One region of the Parabacteroides sp. CAG:2 genome, then DNA from elsewhere that is predicted to be linked to it. Evidence: riboswitches for the same ligand, from Rfam matches in the RefSeq annotation. Region 1 holds a riboswitch; each other region holds the start of a gene.

Evidence for each region. A riboswitch is a leader RNA that binds a small molecule or an ion and turns the genes downstream of it on or off. The one in region 1 is predicted to bind cobalamin.
Region 2: it holds a riboswitch for cobalamin, as region 1 does, so the genes downstream of both, QVP94_RS00010 (threonine/serine exporter family protein) here and QVP94_RS00660 (porin family protein) in region 1, are expected to answer to the same signal.
Region 3: it holds a riboswitch for cobalamin, as region 1 does, so the genes downstream of both, QVP94_RS11960 (ABC transporter substrate-binding protein) here and QVP94_RS00660 (porin family protein) in region 1, are expected to answer to the same signal.
Region 4: it holds a riboswitch for cobalamin, as region 1 does, so the genes downstream of both, QVP94_RS00030 (TonB-dependent receptor) here and QVP94_RS00660 (porin family protein) in region 1, are expected to answer to the same signal.

The regions. Positions count from the first base shown of each region.
Region 1 is NZ_FR885254.1:3,599-9,185, forward strand. Features, by position in the region: gene priA (replication restart helicase PriA) at 1-876, opposite strand, end outside; gene QVP94_RS00660 (porin family protein) at 964-1,572, opposite strand; cobalamin riboswitch at 1,865-2,067, opposite strand; gene coaW (type II pantothenate kinase) at 2,087-2,941, opposite strand; gene scpA (methylmalonyl-CoA mutase) at 3,071-5,218, opposite strand; gene mutA (methylmalonyl-CoA mutase small subunit) at 5,231-5,587, opposite strand, start outside.
Region 2 is NZ_FR885248.1:329-5,434, reverse strand. Features, by position in the region: gene QVP94_RS00020 (hypothetical protein) at 1-945, shown strand, start outside; gene QVP94_RS00015 (DUF5074 domain-containing protein) at 942-2,798, shown strand; cobalamin riboswitch at 2,810-3,008, shown strand; gene QVP94_RS00010 (threonine/serine exporter family protein) at 3,055-4,392, shown strand; cobalamin riboswitch at 4,508-4,703, shown strand; partial or broken gene QVP94_RS00005 (TonB-dependent receptor plug domain-containing protein) at 4,782-5,106, shown strand, end outside.
Region 3 is NZ_FR885305.1:137,030-142,616, reverse strand. Features, by position in the region: gene QVP94_RS11980 (T9SS type A sorting domain-containing protein) at 1-33, shown strand, start outside; gene QVP94_RS11975 (formate--tetrahydrofolate ligase) at 103-1,770, opposite strand; gene QVP94_RS11970 (hypothetical protein) at 2,164-2,676, shown strand; gene QVP94_RS11965 (precorrin-2 C(20)-methyltransferase) at 2,725-3,429, opposite strand; cobalamin riboswitch at 3,496-3,694, shown strand; gene QVP94_RS11960 (ABC transporter substrate-binding protein) at 3,758-4,921, shown strand; gene QVP94_RS11955 (iron chelate uptake ABC transporter family permease subunit) at 4,931-5,587, shown strand, end outside.
Region 4 is NZ_FR885248.1:5,943-11,529, reverse strand. Features, by position in the region: gene QVP94_RS00040 (anaerobic ribonucleoside triphosphate reductase) at 1-1,762, shown strand, start outside; gene nrdG (anaerobic ribonucleoside-triphosphate reductase activating protein) at 1,782-2,282, shown strand; cobalamin riboswitch at 2,323-2,530, shown strand; gene QVP94_RS00030 (TonB-dependent receptor) at 2,584-4,599, shown strand; gene QVP94_RS00025 (YncE family protein) at 4,596-5,587, shown strand, end outside.

The DNA.
Region 1 (5,587 bases):
TCCATAGGCTTTCTCTTGCGCCGGACTGAGCGGATTCGGCTCTTGCAAGCGGCAGACGGATACTTGCAAACGACCCACCTCTTTCTCGTAACTCTCCAAGATACCCCGTTTCAGCAGACCCTCCAATACCGCAGAGGTATAACCACTGCGTTCCAATAGCTCTTTCTTGGAAAGCTCCTTCGATAAAGCGGGATTCAAGGTATGGCTTAAATCCAAGAAGCTGACCAGCAGAAGCTCTTGCTTCTTCGCTCGTTTCAAATCCTCGAACACCGCCTGTAATTTCGTCTCATCCCGGTAAGCCTCGGCCAAACGGATAAACGCCTGTGTCTTGGGAACGAATCCTCGCTTTAGCTCCTCGCTCACCTCAACCGCCCCTTTCACCATCAAGGAAGAGACGATCGGGACAACATTTCGAAGACCGGTCTTCTTCTCCAACTCCGAGATCGTCAATTTCAAAACCCCGCTAAAAGCATCCAGTACCGCTTGCTCGTTCGGGCGCAAGGGGGCGGTGGCCTCGAAATCCTCATTATAAGTAACCGCCGTCTCGCTTTCCAACTTTAAGCCGGAAGGCAAGGCCGCCTTATACACGTCGCCCAGCTTACATATATAATAAGAAGATATCCATTTCCAGAAACGGAGTTGCGGACGGCGGAGCACCGGCGTGGCATCCAGCAAAGCGTAGATCTCCTTCGTCTCAAAATCGGATACCGGTTCCCGGTCGTGTACCTCCATGACGATGGCCGTATAATATCGTTTCTTCCCGAAATGCACGATCACCCGGCAACCGGGAGTCACGGCGCTTTTCAGATCTTCGGGTATCCGATAGGTATAGCTATTCTCCAAAGGAAGGGGAAGTATGACGTCCGCGTATTTCATTCAAACAGGTGTTTCATTACGAGCCCAAAAATAACAAAAAAGGCCGGACTTCTAAAGCCCAGCCTCTCTCATTTTATTTTCACCTATTTAGAACAAGATCGCTGCCGTGATAGACCATCCACGGTTCTTTCCGGCACCGTCGGAGAGGTTCACCTTCTCAATACTATAGTTATCAGTCAGTCCCAGACCATAATTGAAACCCACCTGCAAGTGACTGATCAGTTCCACGCCGGCACCGAAGTTAAGACCTGCGCTGAAATTCTTCGCCTTCACCTGATCCGCTACGGAACCCGGGATATCCCAAAACTTATCACCGCCTACACGGAAACCGATATACGGACCGGCTGCCAGATACGCCTTGACGATCGGTAAGCCGAATTTCCATTTCAAGTTGACCGGAACATCGATATAATCCGTCTTCATCGAAGTCTTCACCCCGCCAGCCGAGGTCGTTTCCAAACCCTTTTGCGAATACAACACTGCCGCATCGATCCCGACACCCACCAACGGTAAGGTCGTCTCGATCATCGGACCCACTTGGAAGCCGGTGACGTTATCCGCTTTCAACACGTCCGAGTTGAAATGAACAGACGATATATTCACACCTCCCTTGATACCGAATTTAAGCTGAGCGTTCGCCGGAAGCGCCATCAACGCTAGCAAGGCAACCATAACAAGTCCCACAATTTTCTTCATATTCATACTTCTTTTGTTAATTACTCGTTGCAAATAAACGCACTTTTCTAATAATAAACAAATATTCTCTATAGAGTGTTCACGGAATACCCCAGTCCTTTAAACGCAAAGAAAGCATGCATCTTACACACGGAGCTCATCCCGTCGGTCAGATTCATGCTTCTTTCCCTAATTATTATGGCAAAATAATTATCCGAAACCATGAGACGACTTGATAAGAAAACCTTGGATAAAGAATAGTAAAAACCGGATACGGTTCTTGCGTTCTCTTCCGGCCTTTCCTCGAAGCCGTCGAAAATATACACGCCTTGCAGGTCTTCTGACTTACTTCCGGTCTTAAGCGCCTTCCCATTCACTTGAATGAACAGTGGCAACAGTATTGCTCAACCCGTTTATGAAGCTTACAGCAGCGGGACTGTCCGGGATTCTCACCCGATTCCCTTTTAATCCCTATCCGGCGATTGCCGAAAGGGAACAAAGCATGTAGCAAAGATACATAAAGTTTTGATGTAGCCTAACACTTTCCACAAAAAATATCCTTATATTCCCGGTTCCTGATATAGCATAAAGCCGCCCCGATAGCCGTGCGATACTCGGCATACTCCGGTATCTTGAAATGGACATCGCACATCTCCTCCAGACGGGGGAAAATATCCGGGCATTGTGGCAAGCGAGTCAAGTTACCGATCAATACGATATTCTTGATATCGCCATTTAACGAGGCGAAAACAGCTCCTTGCCCGATGGTCTGCAAGACCATATGAACGATACCGAGAGCGATATCCTCAACCTTAGCGTTCGCGTCCGCTTTTCCGAAAATAGAGGCTGTCACGTCCAGCGGCAGGCCGGGTAGCGGATGTGGCGTAATATCCCGGATATGCAAGTCGATATCATTCAGGGAACCATGCTCAGCCAAAGACGCTATTTGGTGAAAGTCATGCGTTTTCAATAATAGCTTAGACAAGCCGAGGATGGTTCCGCCACCGATACCCAATCCCCCGATATGCTCGACCGTGGAGCCTTGTACCTTGACAAAAGAGGTACCCGTTCCCATGCTGACCACCAACAGGCTATCCAGTCCCGTATTATACTGCGCCCCTAGCCCATTTGCGAGGAACTCATCCGTCTTCGCGGTTGGTAAGCCATATAAAGGTTGATCGATATAGGCGCTACCTACACCCGTCAAGATCACTTTCTCTATATTCGAGAGCGAGATGTTATTATCATAAATATATTTACCGAAGGCCCCGAATAAAGAGGTTACCGGATCGGTAGCTTTCACGAACATCGGGTTCTTGATCTTCTTATCCTCCACGCCGACGATCTTGGTCGTGCTACCTCCCACATCTATACCTATAACGATTCCCATGATTCTTTCCCTTTTTAATTGAATAATCGCTACAAAAGTACATAAACCCGCATATAATACTAAAAAAGGCCGGACAAAATCAATTGTCCAGCCTCTCTTTATTTAAAAACCGTAAGGTCTAAACTCCATTTATTCGCCTAACAAGATCTCAAGGATCTGGCAAGCTGCCTTCGATACGGAAGTACCCGGGCCAAAGATAGCGGCAACGCCAGCCTTATACAAGAAATCATAGTCTTGAGCCGGGATTACACCTCCAGCAATAACGATGATGTCCTCACGACCTAGTTTCTTCAACTCCTCGATAACCTGCGGAACCAACGTCTTATGACCAGCGGCCAAAGAAGAAACGCCCATTACGTGAACGTCGTTCTCCACAGCTTGACGGGCAGCCTCGGCCGGAGTCTGGAACAACGGTCCCATATCTACGTCGAAACCACAGTCCGCATAACCAGTAGCGACAACCTTAGCGCCACGGTCGTGTCCGTCCTGACCCATCTTAGCGATCATGATACGAGGCTGACGGCCTTCTTTCTTAGCGAATTGCTCGCAAAGCTCGCAAGCTTTCTGGAAGTCTGCGTCTTTCTTAGTTTCTGATGAATACACGCCTGAAATAGTTCTAATGATTGCTTTATAACGACCTACAACCACCTCGCAAGCATCGGAGATCTCTCCCAATGACGCACGCAAGCCGGCAGCCTTAACAGCCAACTCTAATAAGTTGCCCTTCTTCGTCTTCACGCACTCCGTGATATCAGCCAAAGCTTTTTGAACAGCGGCTTCGTCACGGTTAGCACGCAACTCCTTCAAAGCGGCGATCTGCTCGTTACGTACGGCTGTATTATCGATCTCTAGGATATCGATCGGATCTTCCTTCGGCAAACGATATTTGTTAACACCAACGATGGTCTGAACACCTGAGTCGATACGAGCCTGTGTACGAGCGGCCGCTTCCTCGATACGCATCTTAGGAAGACCTGTCTCGATGGCTTTCGCCATACCACCCATGCTCTCGATCTCTTGGATCAACGCCCAACCTTTATGTACCAATTCATTCGTCAAAGACTCTACATAGTAAGAACCAGCCCACGGGTCGATTTCCTTACAGATCTTAGTCTCTTCCTGAATGTAAATCTGTGTATTACGAGCGATACGAGCGGAGAAATCGGTCGGCAAAGCGATCGCCTCATCCAATGCGTTCGTATGCAAAGATTGTGTATGTCCTAATGTAGCGGCCATAGCCTCGATACAAGTACGTCCTACGTTATTGAACGGATCTTGCTCGGTCAATGACCAACCGGAAGTCTGGCTATGTGTACGCAATGCCAATGATTTCGGGTTCTTAGCGCCGAAGCTCTTCACGATCTTCGCCCACAACATACGAGCCGCACGCATCTTGGCGATCTCCATGAAGTGATTTACACCGATAGCCCAGAAGAATGACAAACGGGGAGCGAACGCATCCACATCGATACCGGCGTTGATACCGGCACGAAGATATTCCATACCGTCGCACAACGTATAAGCCATCTCGATATCAGCCGTAGCACCAGCCTCCTGCATATGATAACCGGAGATAGAGATAGAGTTGAACTTCGGCATCTTCTGAGAGGTATACTCGAAGATATCAGCGATAATCTTCATGGAGAACTCAGGCGGGTAAATATAGGTATTACGTACCATGAACTCTTTCAATATATCGTTCTGGATCGTACCGGCCATTTCCTCCAACTTAGCACCTTGCTCCAAACCTGCGTTGATATAGAATGCCAATACCGGAAGCACACCACCATTCATGGTCATGGAAACAGACATCTTGTTCAAAGGAATACCATCGAACAACACTTTCATGTTCTCCAAGGAACAGATAGATACACCCGCTTTACCTACATCACCAACCACACGTTCGTTGTCGGCATCGTAACCACGGTGAGTCGGAAGGTCGAACGCAACGGACAAACCTTTCTGACCGGAAGCCAAGTTACGGCGATAGAAAGCGTTAGACTCCTCAGCGGTAGAGAAACCCGCGTACTGACGGATTGTCCAAGGACGCATAGCGTACATACCGCTGTACGGGCCACGTAGATAAGGAGGCAGACCGGAAGCATAGTTCAAGTGCTCCATACCCTCCAAGTCTTCTTTTGTATATACAGGTTTCACCTCGATATGCTCGGGTGTTTTCCAATTGGGCTCGATACCATTGGCTTTTGCCCATTCGGCAGCGTTTGTAGCTGCGAATCCGGCATTCTTTATATCTATGTTTTTAAAATTTGGTCTCATAATTGTTTATACTTAAGCGATTCCTAATTTAGCGTTGAATGCTTTCAATGTCTCAAGCACATTGCTCTTTACATTTACGAACTGGTCGATACCTTGAGCCTTCAAGTCGTCCGCGCAAGCAGGAGCTCCGGCTACAACGAATTCGGCACGTCCGGCCAAAGCCTTGTAAGCAGCAGGAGCGAATTCAGCATACTCGTCATCACTAGAGCAAAGAACCACTATCTCAGCACCCGCCTTGACTGCAGCCTCAACACCAGCCTCAACCGTATCGAAGCCTAAGTTATCAATTATCTTATATCCGGCACAAGCGAAGAAGTTAGCGGAGAACTGTGAACGAGCCAAACGCATCGCCAAGTTACCGATCGTCAA
Region 2 (5,106 bases), on a different contig from region 1:
TATTTATCCAAAGTGTACGACTTTTGTCCCGCACCGGGTCAGTTCGTCAATACGATGCCCGAATATGAGGAAGGCGATACGAAAGAAACCATACTGAAAAAGGTAGAGGAGAATATCTCCGGTACGAACGACGTGATGATTTCCCTCGGAGGATACGGAGGATACGTTATCTTCGGCTTCGACCATACGGTCATCAACGTCAAAGGGAAGAAGGACTTTATGATCCTTGGGAACTCTTTCTATTCCGACCTGCCGGAATATCAAGAAAAAAAGGGAGGCAGCTGCGAGCCCGGTATTGTCATGGTCTCTTTCGACACGAACCAGAACGGCTTACCGGACGATGAATGGTACGAACTGGCCGGTAGTGAATACTATAAACCGGAAACCATCAAGAATTATCGCATTACTTATGATCGTCCGGATCCCAACAAGATCCCCGAGCCAGACATGGGCCAGCAATGGAGTGACGCTACTTATGTACCATGGAAAGATAATCAAGGCAATACCGGTTATATAGCGAAAAATATATATCATACGCAAAGTTATTATCCGATGTGGATTGAAGAGAATTCCTTGACTTTCTCCGGTACCCGGTTAAAGGATAACGCTACAGACGAGAGTGATACGGGTAAATACTACGTACTCTATTCGTATCCATGGGGATACGTGGATAACCATCCGAACGATTACAAGGATCTGAACAGCTTCGATATCGAATGGGCCGTGGATGCGGAAGGTAATAAGGTGGAATTACACGGCGTGGACTTTATCAAGGTATACACGGCGGTAAACCAATATTGCGGTTGGATCGGAGAGACCTCGACGGAGATTATCCGTGCGCAGGATTTACACATCGCCCCCCCTTCCATCATCGTACCCGATCCGGTAAGCGAACAAATGAAATTACAATATGATCAAGCAATCTTAAAAATAAAAGGCTTATGAAAAAGACGATTACCTTACTTCTCTGTACGTTCGCCACGAGCGGCCTAATGGCCCAAGGCAATACCTCATGGATCGCCGCCGGCATCGATCAGGCCCAAATGAGGGATGTACCGTCACAATCTTCCATCCTGCGTTCCACGGATATGGATTACAGTCAAGGTACATTTATCGTAAACGAGGATTGGTACGGCCATCAGAACAGTACCGTCAATTTCCTTACTCAAGATGGAGAATGGCACTATCGTGTCTTCCAGACCGAGAATCCGGGGCATGAGTTAGGATGTACCACGCAATTCGGTACGATCTATGGCGATAAGTTCTACCTAGTCTCTAAGCAAGAACGAGATCCCGGGGCAAAAATCACCGGAAGCCGGTTTGCCGTATGCGATGCCAAGACCATGAAGGTGATCAAAGAATTCAAGTATATCGCCCAAAACGCCGAGGGCAAATCCATAGCCGACGGCCGTTCCTATCTTCCGGTAGACGAGCACAAAGGCTATATAGGAACCAGCAACGGTATCTGGATCTACGATAGCGATAAGATGACGATCGGCAAACAAATAGAAGGTTCCGGAAATCCGAACGCCGATGGATACGGTGAGTTGTATTATGCCCAGATCGGTACCATGGTACGTGCCAACGACCTTGTCTTTGCCGTCCATCAACAATATGGTTTATTGATAATAGACCCGAAAACCGATAAAATTATCCGTACCATCGCCGCCCCGATCGAGAAAGAGACCGTAAAAGGGCAAGAGAAGGAGATTCAACGAGGTTTCGGCTCTATCGTTCAATCCAAGGATGGTACGCTCTGGATCAGCATGACCCAGAATACGGCCGGGGATGGTTCCGCCTTGGAATATATGCTAAACTTGAACCCCTATACCTTTAAGGTGGACACGGTAAAGATCCCGTTAAGCGAGACCATCGGTGTCGTTCCGAACTCTTGGTACGCATGGACCGCCGACGGTTTCTGCGCCAGTGCCAAGGAAAATAAAATCTATTGGAACGGACAGCCCAAAGAAGGAAGCTGGTTCACCGGCTACCAAATCTGCGGATATGATATCGACAAGAAGCAATTCTTCCAATTGATCGACCTTAGGAAACTGGACTGGGATTGGCGCTTGTACGGAACCGGATTTCGCCTTAACCCAAAAACCGACGAGCTATACACCTTCTTGTATCATGAATTCCAAGATCCTACGCACATGTTAGCTCGTATAAATAACAAAGGCGAAGTGGTACAAGAATATTCGATGATCGTAAACTATTGGTTCCCCGCTATCCCGGTTTTCCCGGATAACGCCGCACCGGTAATATCTTCCGATTTCCCTTCCTCTATCGTATTAACCGAGGAAAAGCCGGTCTATAAACTCGCTTTAGGCAATATGGTGACCGATGAGGACAATATGGATGCCGCCATCGTAAAATCAGTCTCATCCGTTACTCCCTCCAGCCCGATTAACGCGATCGTTCGTAATGACTCCTTAATTATCAGTACAACCTCAGATATCAAGGAATATCAGGAGGCTACAATAACCGTCCGCTTCAACTCGAACGGAAAGATCGTCACCAAGAACATGGTCGTAACAACCGAAGAAGCACCGACAAGCATAGAAGAGCTATCGCAGCCGACCTTGAAAATCTATCCGAACCCGGCGGTTAACTCGATACAAATCAATATCGATACCCCGGCGGAGATAGAGATCTATACATCTCGCGGAACAATGGTCCGGAAATCCACGATCAATCCCGGAGAATCCATCAACGTAAGCGATCTATCCCAAGGCCTCTATTTCATCCGTATCATAACCGGAGGGAAGACAGAGACCGTAAGGATGATTAAGAAATAAAAAAAATTCCTTACCTTTGTGCCCGAATTGGTTTCGTAATGCCTATTCGGGCATACGGATTAAAAGGGAATCCGGTGAGAATCCGGAACAGTCCCGCTGCTGTGAAACTCCTTTAACATTCTAATACTACTTTCGCCACTGGCTCAAGGTAGTCGGGAAGGCATTAGGATGGGAGCTAGTCAGAAGACCTGCCATTCATTTAAGATTCATATCCTCGTGGACTAGGATATAGAGTACAACATAAGAATTAAAAGAAATGATGACAGACAAGGAAGTATTGTTGTTACGGCGCAAATTGGATCTTTTGCTCCGTACGGGAAAATTGTTGATGGAAAGTGCCGCCGACACGAATCGTATCGAGCGAAACATGAAACGAGTTGCCGCCTTTATGGGTATCCCCGAGGAGAAACTGCATATCGATATCCGATGGACCATGATCATGGTGAACGTAAGCGATGAGCGAAATTCCTTCTCCAAATTCCAGAAATGCGAGAAGCACGGAATCAATATGACGGCAATCTCACAGGTAAGCAAGCTTTCATGGCGGGCGATCGAGCAAGATTATTCCTTGGATAAATATGAGGAAGAACTGGAGAAGATCGTTCACCAACCCCGGAATTATACCCCTTATATCGTAGCCATCGGAGCGGGATTCGCATGCGGAGGATTCTGTAAGCTATTTGGATGCGACTGGATGGCATTCCTATTCGCTTCCATTTGCGCTTTCGTCGGGTTTAGGGTACGGGCCCGCTGTGTCGAAGCTGGACTTAACGTATATATGAGTATCGCCGCGGCCGCTTTCGTATCCACCTGCTTGGCATATGCGTCCTCCTTCTCCGGGCTATCCGACACACCTTATCATCCATTATTAGCCTGCGCCTTGTTTATCGTGCCGGGCGTACCCTTGATCAACTTCGTGGATGATATGCTAGACAATCATTTGCTGGTCGGCATCACCCGAGCCTCCAATACGGTCATGATGGTAGCCGCCATGACCTTCGGCATCGCGTTCGCCATGCGGGTACTTGTCATGAATGATGTCGAGATAGATCATAAGTTCAGTGAATTGAGTATGGTTCCACATGATCCGTACTACATATACGCAATAGCGGCAGCAATTTCGGCCATGGGTTTCTCCATGATATTCAACATCCAGCGTCGGCTATTATGGGTAGTGGCCGTAGGAGGTATCATCGCCGTATGTACCCGTAACTTCGTAAACTTCGAGTTGGGATATGGTCCCGTAATCGGCTCGTTCATGGGAAGTTTCGTAGTCAGCGTGCTTGCCGTCAAAGCCGTCCATTGGTGCCACGTTCCCAATCATGTGCTGACCATCCCATCGGTTATCCCCATGATCCCGGGAGTCTTGATGTATCGTTCTTTATTAGCGTTCATTAATCTGCATGGAGTAATCGGTGAGGTCACAAACGCATTCTTCAACGGGATCAATTCCGCACTCATCATTCTTTGTATCTCACTCGGTGTAGCTGTCCCGAACATCTTCGCCCGTCGTTACATCGCCAAAGATCGCCAACGACATTTACAAGAGGAACTGGAAAAGCGCCGGGAAAGAGGGAAGTTCATTGAATGGTGAAAAAACTTTTCCATAAAGATTAGTCCGGGAAAAACTATCGCATAAGGATATGCCAAATTGTTTAACACGTTCAATATATTTAACATATTTCATTAAAAAAAGCCCTATCAATACTATACTTTTGTGACGTTTTGGTGATAGATGTTGCATTCCGCAAGTCTATAAAAGGGAATTTCGGTTAGATTCCGGAACAGAGCCCGCTACTGTAAAACCCATAAGGAGGAAAGTTTCTTCATGCCACTGTCTTTTTTAAAGATGGGAAGGTCGCTTTCCGGGTTAGTCAGGAAACCTGCCAGACAAAAATAAGGAATAGATTCTTCCGGGATTTTGGGGAATCATTGGATCGATTGCACTGGAGATGTAAACTGCGTAATTAATTTTTATACATTATGAGACATTTTTATTTGTTCCTGCTAATTGTTAGCGGGATTGTTTTGTCTGGCACCCGAATGATCGCTCAAAGCAGGCCATCGGTGGGAAGTATCAGAGTCGTATCCGGTACGATCGTAGATGAGGATAACAAGGCGATGGCGAACATTGTCATTTACATCAAGGGTACGGATATACGAGTTATTTCAGATACGGACGGGTATTTCTCCTTACCACTCAAGGACACGAAGGAGCACGTACTAATCACCAACAGTTACAACACCGTCTCGGCAATCCGAGATATTCCCGCGGGAGAAGGGAATTACGAGATGGATATCCAGTTAT
Region 3 (5,587 bases), on a different contig from region 1:
GCTAGAGGTTCTATAAAGTTTATTCATAAATAAGCAAAAGTAAGGTGCGCCTTACTGAATGTGTGAGGCGCACCTTTTTTATTTGAATCGTTTTACTGTCTATTAACTCAATCCCTCAATCATGCCATCCACGATATCGATCTTTCGGGCTTGCGGCTCTTTCGGGAGTCCCGGCATACGCATGATCTCGCCCATGACGACAACGATCATCTCGGCTCCGTTATTGATGATTACATCTCGTACTTTTAGTTCGAAATCTTTGGCGACCCCATAAGCTTTCGGATCGGAAGAGAATGAATATTGAGTCTTGGCGATACAGATCGGATAATGGGAAATACCCAAGCTTTCGATCTGACGCAATTTTTTATCGGCCAAAGTCGTATAAACAATCGAAGAAGCTCCGTATATCTTCTGGGCCACTTTTTGTACCTTCGTACGGATCGGATCATTCAGATCATATGTATATTGTAAAGGAGCGGAAGGATGATTTTCGATCGTATCAACCACTAAGCGGGCAAGCTCCGTACCCCCTTCACCGCCTTCGGCGAAAACGTTATTCATGGCGAATCCAACCCCTTTCTCCTCGCAATGCTCAGCCACTAACGCAATCTCCTCGTCCGTATCGGTAGCGAAACGGTTGAAAGTAACGATTACTTGCTGGCCGAAGCTCTTCATATTCTCAATGTGTTTATCTAAGTTAGCGAATCCGTTCTTTAATCCTTCGATATTCGGTTCCTTGATTTCTTTCTCCGGAACGCCACCATGAAGTTTCAAGCTCTGGGCAGTCGCTACGATGACTGTCAGTTTCGGTGAAAGCCCCGCTTTTCTACATTTGATATTAAAGAATTTCTCCGCGCCCAGATCAGCGCCGAAACCAGCCTCCGTAATCACATAATCTCCATAAGTAAGAGCCATTTGGGTGGCCGATATGGAATTACATCCATGGGCGATATTAGCGAAAGGACCTCCATGTACAAATGCGGGAGTATTCTCCGTTGTTTGTACAAGGTTCGGCAGTAATGCGTCTTTTAGCAATACGGTAATAGCTCCGGCTATGCCAAGATCATTTACCGTGAAAGGCTTATCTTCGTTTGTATAACCCAATAAAATATTTCCGACACGTCGTTTCAAATCCTCTATATCCGTAGCCAAGCAAAGGATCGCCATGATCTCTGAAGCGGGAGTGATGTCAAATCCGGTCTCGGTAGGGACACCGTTCGCCGAGCCGCCTAGACCCGATACGATGTTACGTAAGCTACGGTCGTTTACGTCAAGAACCCGTTTCCATTTGATCTCCTTCAATCCCTCGCAGGTGTTGCGGGTCTGATAAATATAGTTATCCAATAAAGCGGTAATCATATTGTGGGCGGAAGTAACCGCATGAAAATCCCCTGTAAAATGCAAGTTGATGTTTTCCATGGGAAGCACTTGGGCATATCCACCTCCGGCAGCACCACCTTTCATGCCGAAACACGGGCCAAGAGACGGCTCACGTAAAGCGACCACCGCTTTCTTCCCTATTTTATTCAGCCCTAAAGCCAGACCGATCGAAACCGTAGTCTTTCCGATTCCCGCTTTAGTGGGAGTGATAGCGGTCACTAAAATTAAATTATGCTGGTCCATTTGCTTTTTATCGATCAAATGGATAGGAACCTTGGCAATATACCTGCCATAATTTTGTACTTCCTCACGAGGGATACCTAACGTTGTCGCAACTTCCTTAATTTTACGCAAGTCTGTTTCTCTTGCTATCTCAATGTCCGATTTCATGTGCTTTATGTAAGTTTATATAGTTTGAACAAAGTAAATCTAATTTATTATAATAACAAAATGATACGGAACAAGGTTTTCCCCCTTTATGGAATAATAAGATTGTGTTATTTTGATATTTTTGTGCGAAGATGGCGAGGATCTTGCTTTTTGTGATAGCTGTCAGGCTTGAAATTAAACTTTTTGTAAAGTGAGCTTTGCAAAAATCATACGTTTTGCTTGTTGTACTTTTAAAGAATTATAAAATAGTCTTTAAAATTATTCATCTGTAATAATTTGATTAATTTTGTGATGTCACAACGATAAAAAGAAACCTAAAATGGTTTGAGTGTGATAAATTGAAACAGATAAGAGACTAATAACATTAGCAATATAATATGTAAATTTAAGGTTATGTCAACAGTAAGATTTAGTCAGGTTACATTTGCTACTAAATCGTGGGTAGCAGAAGCATGGGAAAAGATGGTAGTGGAATTGTTTAGCGGTCGTGTCGTAGCGGAAGTCAAACAATTGGATGAAGTATGTGAATCAAAGTGGGAAGTAGAATTGAAGAAGCTTCAAAACGAGGTTCATTCTTTATGTCATCATGCGATCCATCAATTGCTCCCGATAGCCGGCTCTTATCAACAGGCGTTACTGGATGACGTTGCCCAAGCCTATACGGTATACGCTCCGGAAGAAGCAGAGTCTATCTTCAACCGGGGAAACCAAGCGATCGAGGATATCAAAGGACATGTATCGGGTATTCGCTACAACGCTTGTAAAATGCGTGAGGCGAACCGTAAAGTAAGCGAGTTGGAAGATATGCACGCAAAAGCGGTCATGTACCATAATTCAGTGAAACCTTATATGGATACACTTCGTTTCCATATCGATCAGCTTAAGCATATATTGCATGTAGCGTAATAAGATGGGCTGTCCGGGTTTGGTTACTCTCCGGGCAGCCTTCTTCTTTTAGCGAGGTTGGATAATCAGTAGGGAGAAATAGGGGAAATCCTTGGAATGTATAGTGGCGATATCAGTAGTATAATATTCTTTTCTTGTTCCTACATTCTCGAAATAATGAAAAACCGCCTTATCCGCATACTGCCGGATACAAGTATGAATAGCCTCTTGGCAACCCGGTAATTTCATGATGACGATGATCATTCCATTTTCTATTTTTGCCGAAAGTTCATCGAACGACGCAGTCCCGGGGATTACGTTAATTTGCTCCTCTTGTTTTACGATATGTATCCCGGCCAAGGCACCTGCCGCTATAAATGCCGGAATTCCTGCGATTCGATCTACCGGGATTCCTGTTTCCTCGAATTTATCGTATACATATTGTATAGATGAATAAAAACCAGCGTCTCCCTCGGCGACGATCACGATTTGTTTCCCTTTCAAATATTCAGCTTGGGCATCCAGAAACAATTCGTTATAAGCGTTTAACGCATCTGTCCGTTCCTTACTCATTGGCAAAATAAACGGATGGATCAAGGATTCGTCTACCTCAATAGCTTTCAATATATCCGTCGCCCGAGATATGATTCCATGCTTGCCTTGTGTAGCAGGACAATAGATAATATCAGCCTTTTGTAATGTTTTAAGCCCTTTCAGCGTAATTAATTCCGGATCACCGGGACCTAATGAGACGAAGTGAATAGGATGATTCATGTGTATCTGTTTTTATTTGAAACGCAAAAGTCCTTAAAATTGTGGATGTATACAAATATTCTTACTACTTTTGTCACTGTAACAGGCTCCGCTTATCTCTTTTTCCGGGAGGCGGATTAAAAGGGAACCGGGTGAGAATCCCGGACAGACCACGCTGCTGTGAACTTTTAAACATTCGGACAATACCTTGGCCACTGGTTTTGTAATCGGGAAGGCGTCCTGAATGGAAGTAAGTCAGAAGACCTGCCGGTTCATAAATAAATGTTGCTGTCCCGTGGAGCAGGACGAGAGTAACTGTCAATGATCAACTGTCAATTAAACAAGGATTATGAATAAGTTTATAGCGGGTGGATGCTTGCTTTTATCGGTATTGACTTTATCATGTACTTCAGGTATCCGTGAAAAAGGAGAAATAGGGAAGACGGCTTCCGTAGAGCAATCTGCGTTCTCGCAAGAGCAGGTTAAGCCTTTATACGCCCAAGGATTCAAGCTTACCTATGCGGATCAATATCTCTTGGCTGATATCCAAGATCCTCAAAATGAGGAAAGCACCACGTTTCATTATGCGTTCGTGAAAAGAGGTGCGAAACCCACGGGGATTCCCGCTGATTATACGGTGATAGAGCTTCCTATCCGAAGCGTTATCTGTATGACTTCCCTGCAATTATCGAACTTTATTAAATTGGGTGCCTTGGATAGGGTCGTTGGGATTACCAGTACACGGCATTTGTTCAATAAAGAGATGAACGAACGCCTGAAAGAAGGTAAAACCGCTAAGATCGGTATCGAGGGGAATTTCGATAACGAGGTTATCATGAGCATGAATCCTGATTTGATCCTTGTATCGCCATTCAAGCGGGGAGGCTATGAGACGCTGAAAGACGTGGGTATTCCCTTGATTCCCCATTTGGGTTATAAGGAGACTACGCCATTGGGACAGGCCGAGTGGATCAAGTTCGTAGGCTTGCTGTTGGGGATAGAGAAAGATGGCAATGAGCGTTTCGCCACCATCGAGAAGAGGTATAATGAATTAAAGGAACTTACGGCGGATGGTAAGGTTAAAAAACGTCCGATCGTTTTTAGTGGCGAGTTACGGGGTGGAAACTGGTATGCCGTAGGAGGAAAGAGCTTCTTAGCGCAACTTTTCAAGGATGCCGGCGCTGATTATTTCTTGAAAGATGATGAGCGATCCGGTGGTGTTACATTAGACTTCGAGACGGTCTATAACCAAGCGGACGACGCTGATTATTGGCGTATCGTGAATAGTTTCCCGGGAACGTTCAGCTATGAGGCATTGAAAGAGCAAGATCCTCGTTATGAGGATTTCCGTGCGTTCCGGGAGAAAGGAATTATCTATTGTAATATGAAGAACACGCCGTTTTATGAGAGTATGCCGACAGAACCGGAGATCGTCCTAGCGGATTTGCTTCATATCTTTCATCCGGATTTATTACCGGATCATGAGTCGGTCTATTATTCTCGACTTAAATAAGGAACACTGATGAGACATTCAAATACCCTATGGATGCTGGCGATTGTCACGGCTATTTTTGTTCTAATCTTTTTGAATTTGGTGTTGGGGTCAGTCTCTATTCCTCTTCAATCGGTTTGGCATATTATCTGGAATTTAGGAAATGAGCCTATTACATGGCAGAATATTATCTGGAAATCCCGACTACCACAGGCATTGACAGCGTTGGTAGCGGGAGCTGGCTTATCCATCAGCGGCTTACAGATGCAAACCGTTTTCCGTAATCCATTGGCCGGACCTTCGGTCTTAGGTATCAGTTCGGGAGCGAGCATGGGTGTCGCTTTCGTGGTGTTGTTAAGCGGTAGTTTAGGGGGCGTTGCCTTGAGTAAACTTGGTTTTATGGGGGAGATCGCCTTATCGATAGCGGCCGTGATCGGTTCCTTATCCGTGATGGCGCTGATCGTGTATGTTTCCCAAAAGGTAAAAGGAAATGTCACGTTGTTGATTATCGGTGTGATGATCGGTTACGTGGCAAACGCCGTGATCGGTGTACTTAAATTCTTTAGCGTCGAGGAGGATATCCGTGCATACGTGATTTGGGGATTGGGTAGTTTCGCCCGTGTTTCCGGTAATCAGATGACGTTGTTCGTGATTCTTATGACAATCTTGATCCCTCTCTCGTTCCTG
Region 4 (5,587 bases), on a different contig from region 1:
AGCCGTATCTAACAACTATCTCCATATTCATGATAAAGATTATTATCCGACTAAAAGCTTGACCTGCGTACAACACCCGTTGGATCGCATCCTAAAATACGGGTTCTCCGCCGGTCATGGCGAATCACGTCCGGCTAAACGAATCGAAACCGCAAGCATCCTTGGCTGTATCTCTCTAGAGACCGCCCAAAACGAGATGCATGGCGGACAGGCGATACCGGCGTTCGACTTCTACCTAGCTCCTTACGTACGTAATAGCTTTATCGAGGAAGTAAAGACCTTAGAGGATTTATACGGACAGGATTTCTCCCACTTATATAATAAGCCTATCGACGATTACCAGACACAGACCTTGGATGGATTAAGCGGTGATAGACGCGTCATACAACATGCCATCAACCGCACGGTAAGCCGTGTACACCAATCGATGGAGGCTTTTATCCATAATATGAACACGATCCATTCCCGTGGCGGCAACCAAGTGGTATTCAGCTCCATCAATTATGGAACCGACACCTCGGCGGAAGGTCGTTGCATCATCCGGGAGTTATTAAAAAGCACTTACAGAGGCGTAGGTAACGGCGAGACCGCTATCTTCCCGATCCAGATATGGAAAAAGAAACGAGGCGTAAGCTATCTGCCGGAAGACCGTAACTACGATCTTTACCAATTGGCCTGCAAGGTCACCGCCCGTCGCTTCTTCCCGAACTTCTTGAATCTCGACGCGACCTTCAACCAAAGCGAGGATTGGAATGCGGACGACCCTCAGCGCTATATCCACGAGGTAGCGACCATGGGATGCCGTACCCGTGTATTCGAGAACCGTTTCGGACCAAAGACTTCTATCGGACGAGGTAATATCTCCTTCTCGACGATCAATATCGTACGATTGGCTATCGAGTGCATGCAAGTGGAGAACAAGGAAGAGCGTATCGCCCTATTTTTCGCTAAACTGGATCATATGCTGGAACTTACGGCTCGTCAGTTGCATGAGCGTATGGAGTTCCAGAAAACCGCTTACGCGAAGCAATTCCCGTTGTTGATGTCTTCCTTATGGTTAGGCTCGGAAAAATTGAAGCCTAACGATTCGATTGCCTCCGTTATCAACCAAGGTACCTTGGGCATCGGCTTTATCGGACTGGCCGAATGTTTGGTGGCCCTTACCGGTAAGCATCATGGCGAAGATAAGGATTCGCAAGCCTTAGGCGTAAGGATCGTTACGTATATCCGGGATCGTGCCAACCAATTCTCGGAGCAATACCAACACAATTATAGCGTACTGGCAACTCCGGCTGAAGGCTTGTCCGGCAAGTTCACGGGAAAAGATCGTAAGAAGTTCGGATCGCTTCCGGGCATCACGGATCGGGATTATTATACGAACTCTAATCACGTTCCGGTATATTATAAGTGCAGTGCCCGTCATAAAGCAGAAGTAGAAGCTCCTTATCATGATTTGACTCGTGGCGGCCATATCTTCTACGTAGAGATGGATGGCGACGCTACCCATAACCCCGAAGCGATCATGCGTGTCGTGGACATGATGGATAAATACAATATCGGATACGGTTCCGTAAACCATAACCGTAACCGTTGTCTGGATTGTGGCTACGAGAACTCCACCCCTAATCTGGAAGCCTGCCCGAAATGCGGCAGCAAACACTTGGACAAACTTCAACGCATCACCGGCTATCTGGTAGGAACCACCGACCGTTGGAACAACGCCAAGCTATCCGAGCTAAACGACCGTGTCACCCACAACTAATTTTCAATTTTCAATTACCATGTTGTCTATCATAGATATCATCGAAGATACCACCGTAGACGGTCCGGGATTCCGGACCGCCATCTATGCGGCGGGTTGCCCGAACAAATGCCCGGGTTGCCACAACCCCGAATCATGGGATATCAATAAAGGGAAGAAAGTAAAAGCGGAAGAGATCGTGGAAAAAGTATTGGCCGACGAATTCGCCAACGTCACCTTCAGCGGCGGAGACCCTATGTTCCAGCCGGAAGGTTTCACCGAGGTAGCCAAAGCGATCAAGGAAAAAAGCCAAAAGACGATCTGGTGCTACACAGGATATAAATTCGAGGACCTGATAAAGAATCCGGCACAAGCCGCCTTGTTGTCCTATATCGACGTATTGGTAGATGGCCGCTACAAACAAACCCTTCGGGATGAGAGCCTTTTATTCCGGGGAAGCAGCAACCAACGGCTGATCGACGTACAAGCGTCTTTAAATAAAAAGGAAGTCGTGAAATACAAGTACAACCCTTTCATTTAAGGAAATTCTCCAATTATAGCCCGGATATTAACAAGATTTCATACCTTTGTCCCGAATTGGTTCCGTTTCGCCCAACCGGGGTTACGGATTAAAAGGGAATCAGGTGTAATTCCTGAACAGTCCCGTTGCTGTGAAGCTCTATTTCAAACATTCCGGAAACACTTTCGCCACTGGTATATAAGAATATAGCCGGGAAGGCTTTCGGGATGGGAGTCAGTCAGAAGACCTGCCAGTTAGGGAGAAGTCGCTCGCGAGGACAGAGCGGCTTGGTACGAATCATTTTCTAAACAGGTTTTAAATAATGGTGTTATCCTTTGCTAGAAAGGGATACCTTGCTTGCGTATTATCGATGCTGGCGATAGGTATGTCCCATGGACAAAGCAAACTCGACTCTATCCAGCACTTGGACGAAGTTACGGTCACGGCCCGGAGTTTCAGCTTTAAAGAGGTAATTCCTTCCCAAAAACTATCGGGGAAAGAATTACAAAATTTGAACAGTCACACGGTAGCAGATGCTTTACGCTACTTCTCGGGTGTCCAATTGAAAGACTATGGGGGCGTAGGAGGTATCAAGACCGTAAATATCCGAAGTATGGGAACGAACCACATGGGTGTTTTCTACGACGGCATCGAATTAAGCAACGCACAAAACGGACAAGTAGACCTCGGGATGTATTCTTTGGACAATATCGAGGAGATTTCTTTATACAATGGCCAGAAGAGCGATATCTTCCAATCCGCGAAAGATTTCGGCGCGGCCGGTACGCTTTATCTGCGTTCTCGTCGTCCTCGTTTCGAAGATGGAAAAACAACGAATATCCGTGCCACGATGAAAGTCGGTTCTTTCGACGTTATCAACCCCTCGGCGCTGTTCGAATATAAGATATCTGAAAACGTAGCCACCTCTTTCAGCGCCGAATGGTTAAGCGGAAGCGGTAAATACAAATTCCGTTACCGCCGTATCAACCCTGCCGGAGAGATCGCTTACGATACGACCGCCGTCCGGGAAAACGGGGATATCAACGCCACCCGCCTAGAGGCCGGACTTTATGGCAAGATGAGCGACGGTACTTGGAATCTTAAGTTCTACAACTACAATTCCGAACGAGGAATCCCGGGAGCCATCGTAAACAACGTATGGAGACGTGGTGAACGGGTATGGGATACGAACTCTTTCATGCAAGGCTCCTATATCAAAGAAATCAATAGCAAATTCAAGACACAGGTGAACGCGAAATATGCATTCTACCGTACGCATTATGTGAATAACGACGACAAGCTGATTCATGTAGATAACCTGTATAAGCAACGAGAGATTTACCTATCCTCCGCGAATGTCTATTCCATCCTCTCAAACTGGGATGTATCCGCCTCTTACGACTTGCAATGGAACAAGATGAACGCCGATATGTACGGATTCGTTTACCCGGAACGCTTCACCAACCTCCTTTCGGTCGCCACGGCGCTCCGGTTAGGGAAAGTAAAATTACAGGCCAGCGGACTGGCGACCTTTATCAACGACCGTGTAAAAGAAGGCCCCACACCGGAAGCCCGGCAAATCCTTACACCCGCCGTATTCGCCTCCTACAAGCCGTTCGAGAAACAAGACTTTAATGTACGCGCTTTCTATAAACGAATCTTCCGTATGCCTACCTTCAACGATTTATATTACGCCGATATGGGAAACTCCAAATTAAACCCAGAATATGTAACCCAATATGATGCCGGCTTCGCTTACACGAAAACATGGGAGAACCATCTTTTCTATCGCTTCAAGATACAGGCGGATGGTTATTTCAACAAGGTGAAAGACAAGATCATCGCTTATCCCAAAGGCCAGCAATTCCGTTGGACTATGTTGAATTTAGGTAAGGTAGAAATCAAAGGCATAGATGTCAGCACGGAAACGACCGTCAATCCGGTAAAAGATTTATTCGTCACGCTACGAATACAATACACCTATCAAAAGGCCCAAGACTTCACGGATCCCTCGGATACCTATTACGGAGATCAAATCCCTTATATCCCTTGGCACAGCGGTTCCGCCATCGCGCAAGCGTCCTTCAAGGGATGGAACCTCAACTACAGTTTCATCTATGTGGGAGAGCGGTATAACCAGCAGGAAAATATCAAATACAATTATACGCAACCTTGGTATACCAGCGATATCTCCTTGTCGAAAGATTTGAAATTCAATTTCGGGCTTATCAAGGCCGCCGTGGAGGTAAACAACCTGTTAAGCCAAGATTACGACGTGATCCTGAATTATCCGATGCCGAAGCGAAATTACAAAGTGTCTTTAACCATCGAGATATGAAAAGATATACATTATATATAATAGGTATCCTGATCGGTTGCGCTTTTTCATCCTGCCGCAAGATCGAGATCGTAGTTCCCTCGGAATACGAGCTGGTCTCCGACGGTATCCATCCCGAGGCGAATCCTCAAGGGATGTATTTGGTGAACGAAGGGAATATGGGAAGCAATAAATGTACGCTGGATTATCTGGATTACGTGAACGGTTATTATATCCGTAACCTCTACTCGGAACGGAACCCGAACGTAGTCAAGGAGCTGGGCGATGTCGGCAACGATATCCAGATTTACGGAAGCAAGCTTTATGTCGTAGTCAATTGTTCCCATAAAGTAGAAATACTGGATGCCCGGACTTGCGAGCGGATCACGCAAATAGACATTCCCAACTGCCGGTACATCCGTTTTTACCGGGGAAACGCCTATGTAACCTCTTATGTCGGTCCGGTGCAAATCGACCCGAACGCCCCGCAAGGAGCCGTATACAGGGTAGACACGACCAGCCTGAAAGTAGACGCCAAAGTCATAGTCGGTTTCCAACCGGATGAGTTGGAGATTTTGGGTGAATATATCTACGTAGCGAATTCTGGAGGATATCGTGCCCCGGAGTACGACAATACGGTTTCCGTAATCGAGCTAAACCGTTTCAAGCAAGTTCAAAAGATTCCGGTAGGGATCAATCTGCATCGTATCCGTGCGGACAAATACGGTAAATTATGGGTAACTTCCCGGGGAGATTACGATACGGTACATTCCAACCTGTATGTACTGGAAAAACGAAAAGGATATAACGAGATGGTGGTTACCGATACCCTGAATATCCCTTGCTCTAACCTTTGCATCAGCGGAGATTCCCTTTTCTATTACAGTACGGAATGGAACGTGAACACGCAGAGTAACAGCATCTCGTACGGAATCATAGATGTCCGTACCAAAGAGGTGATCAGCACGAACTTTATCACCGACGGTAGCGAGAAAGACATTCGTATCCC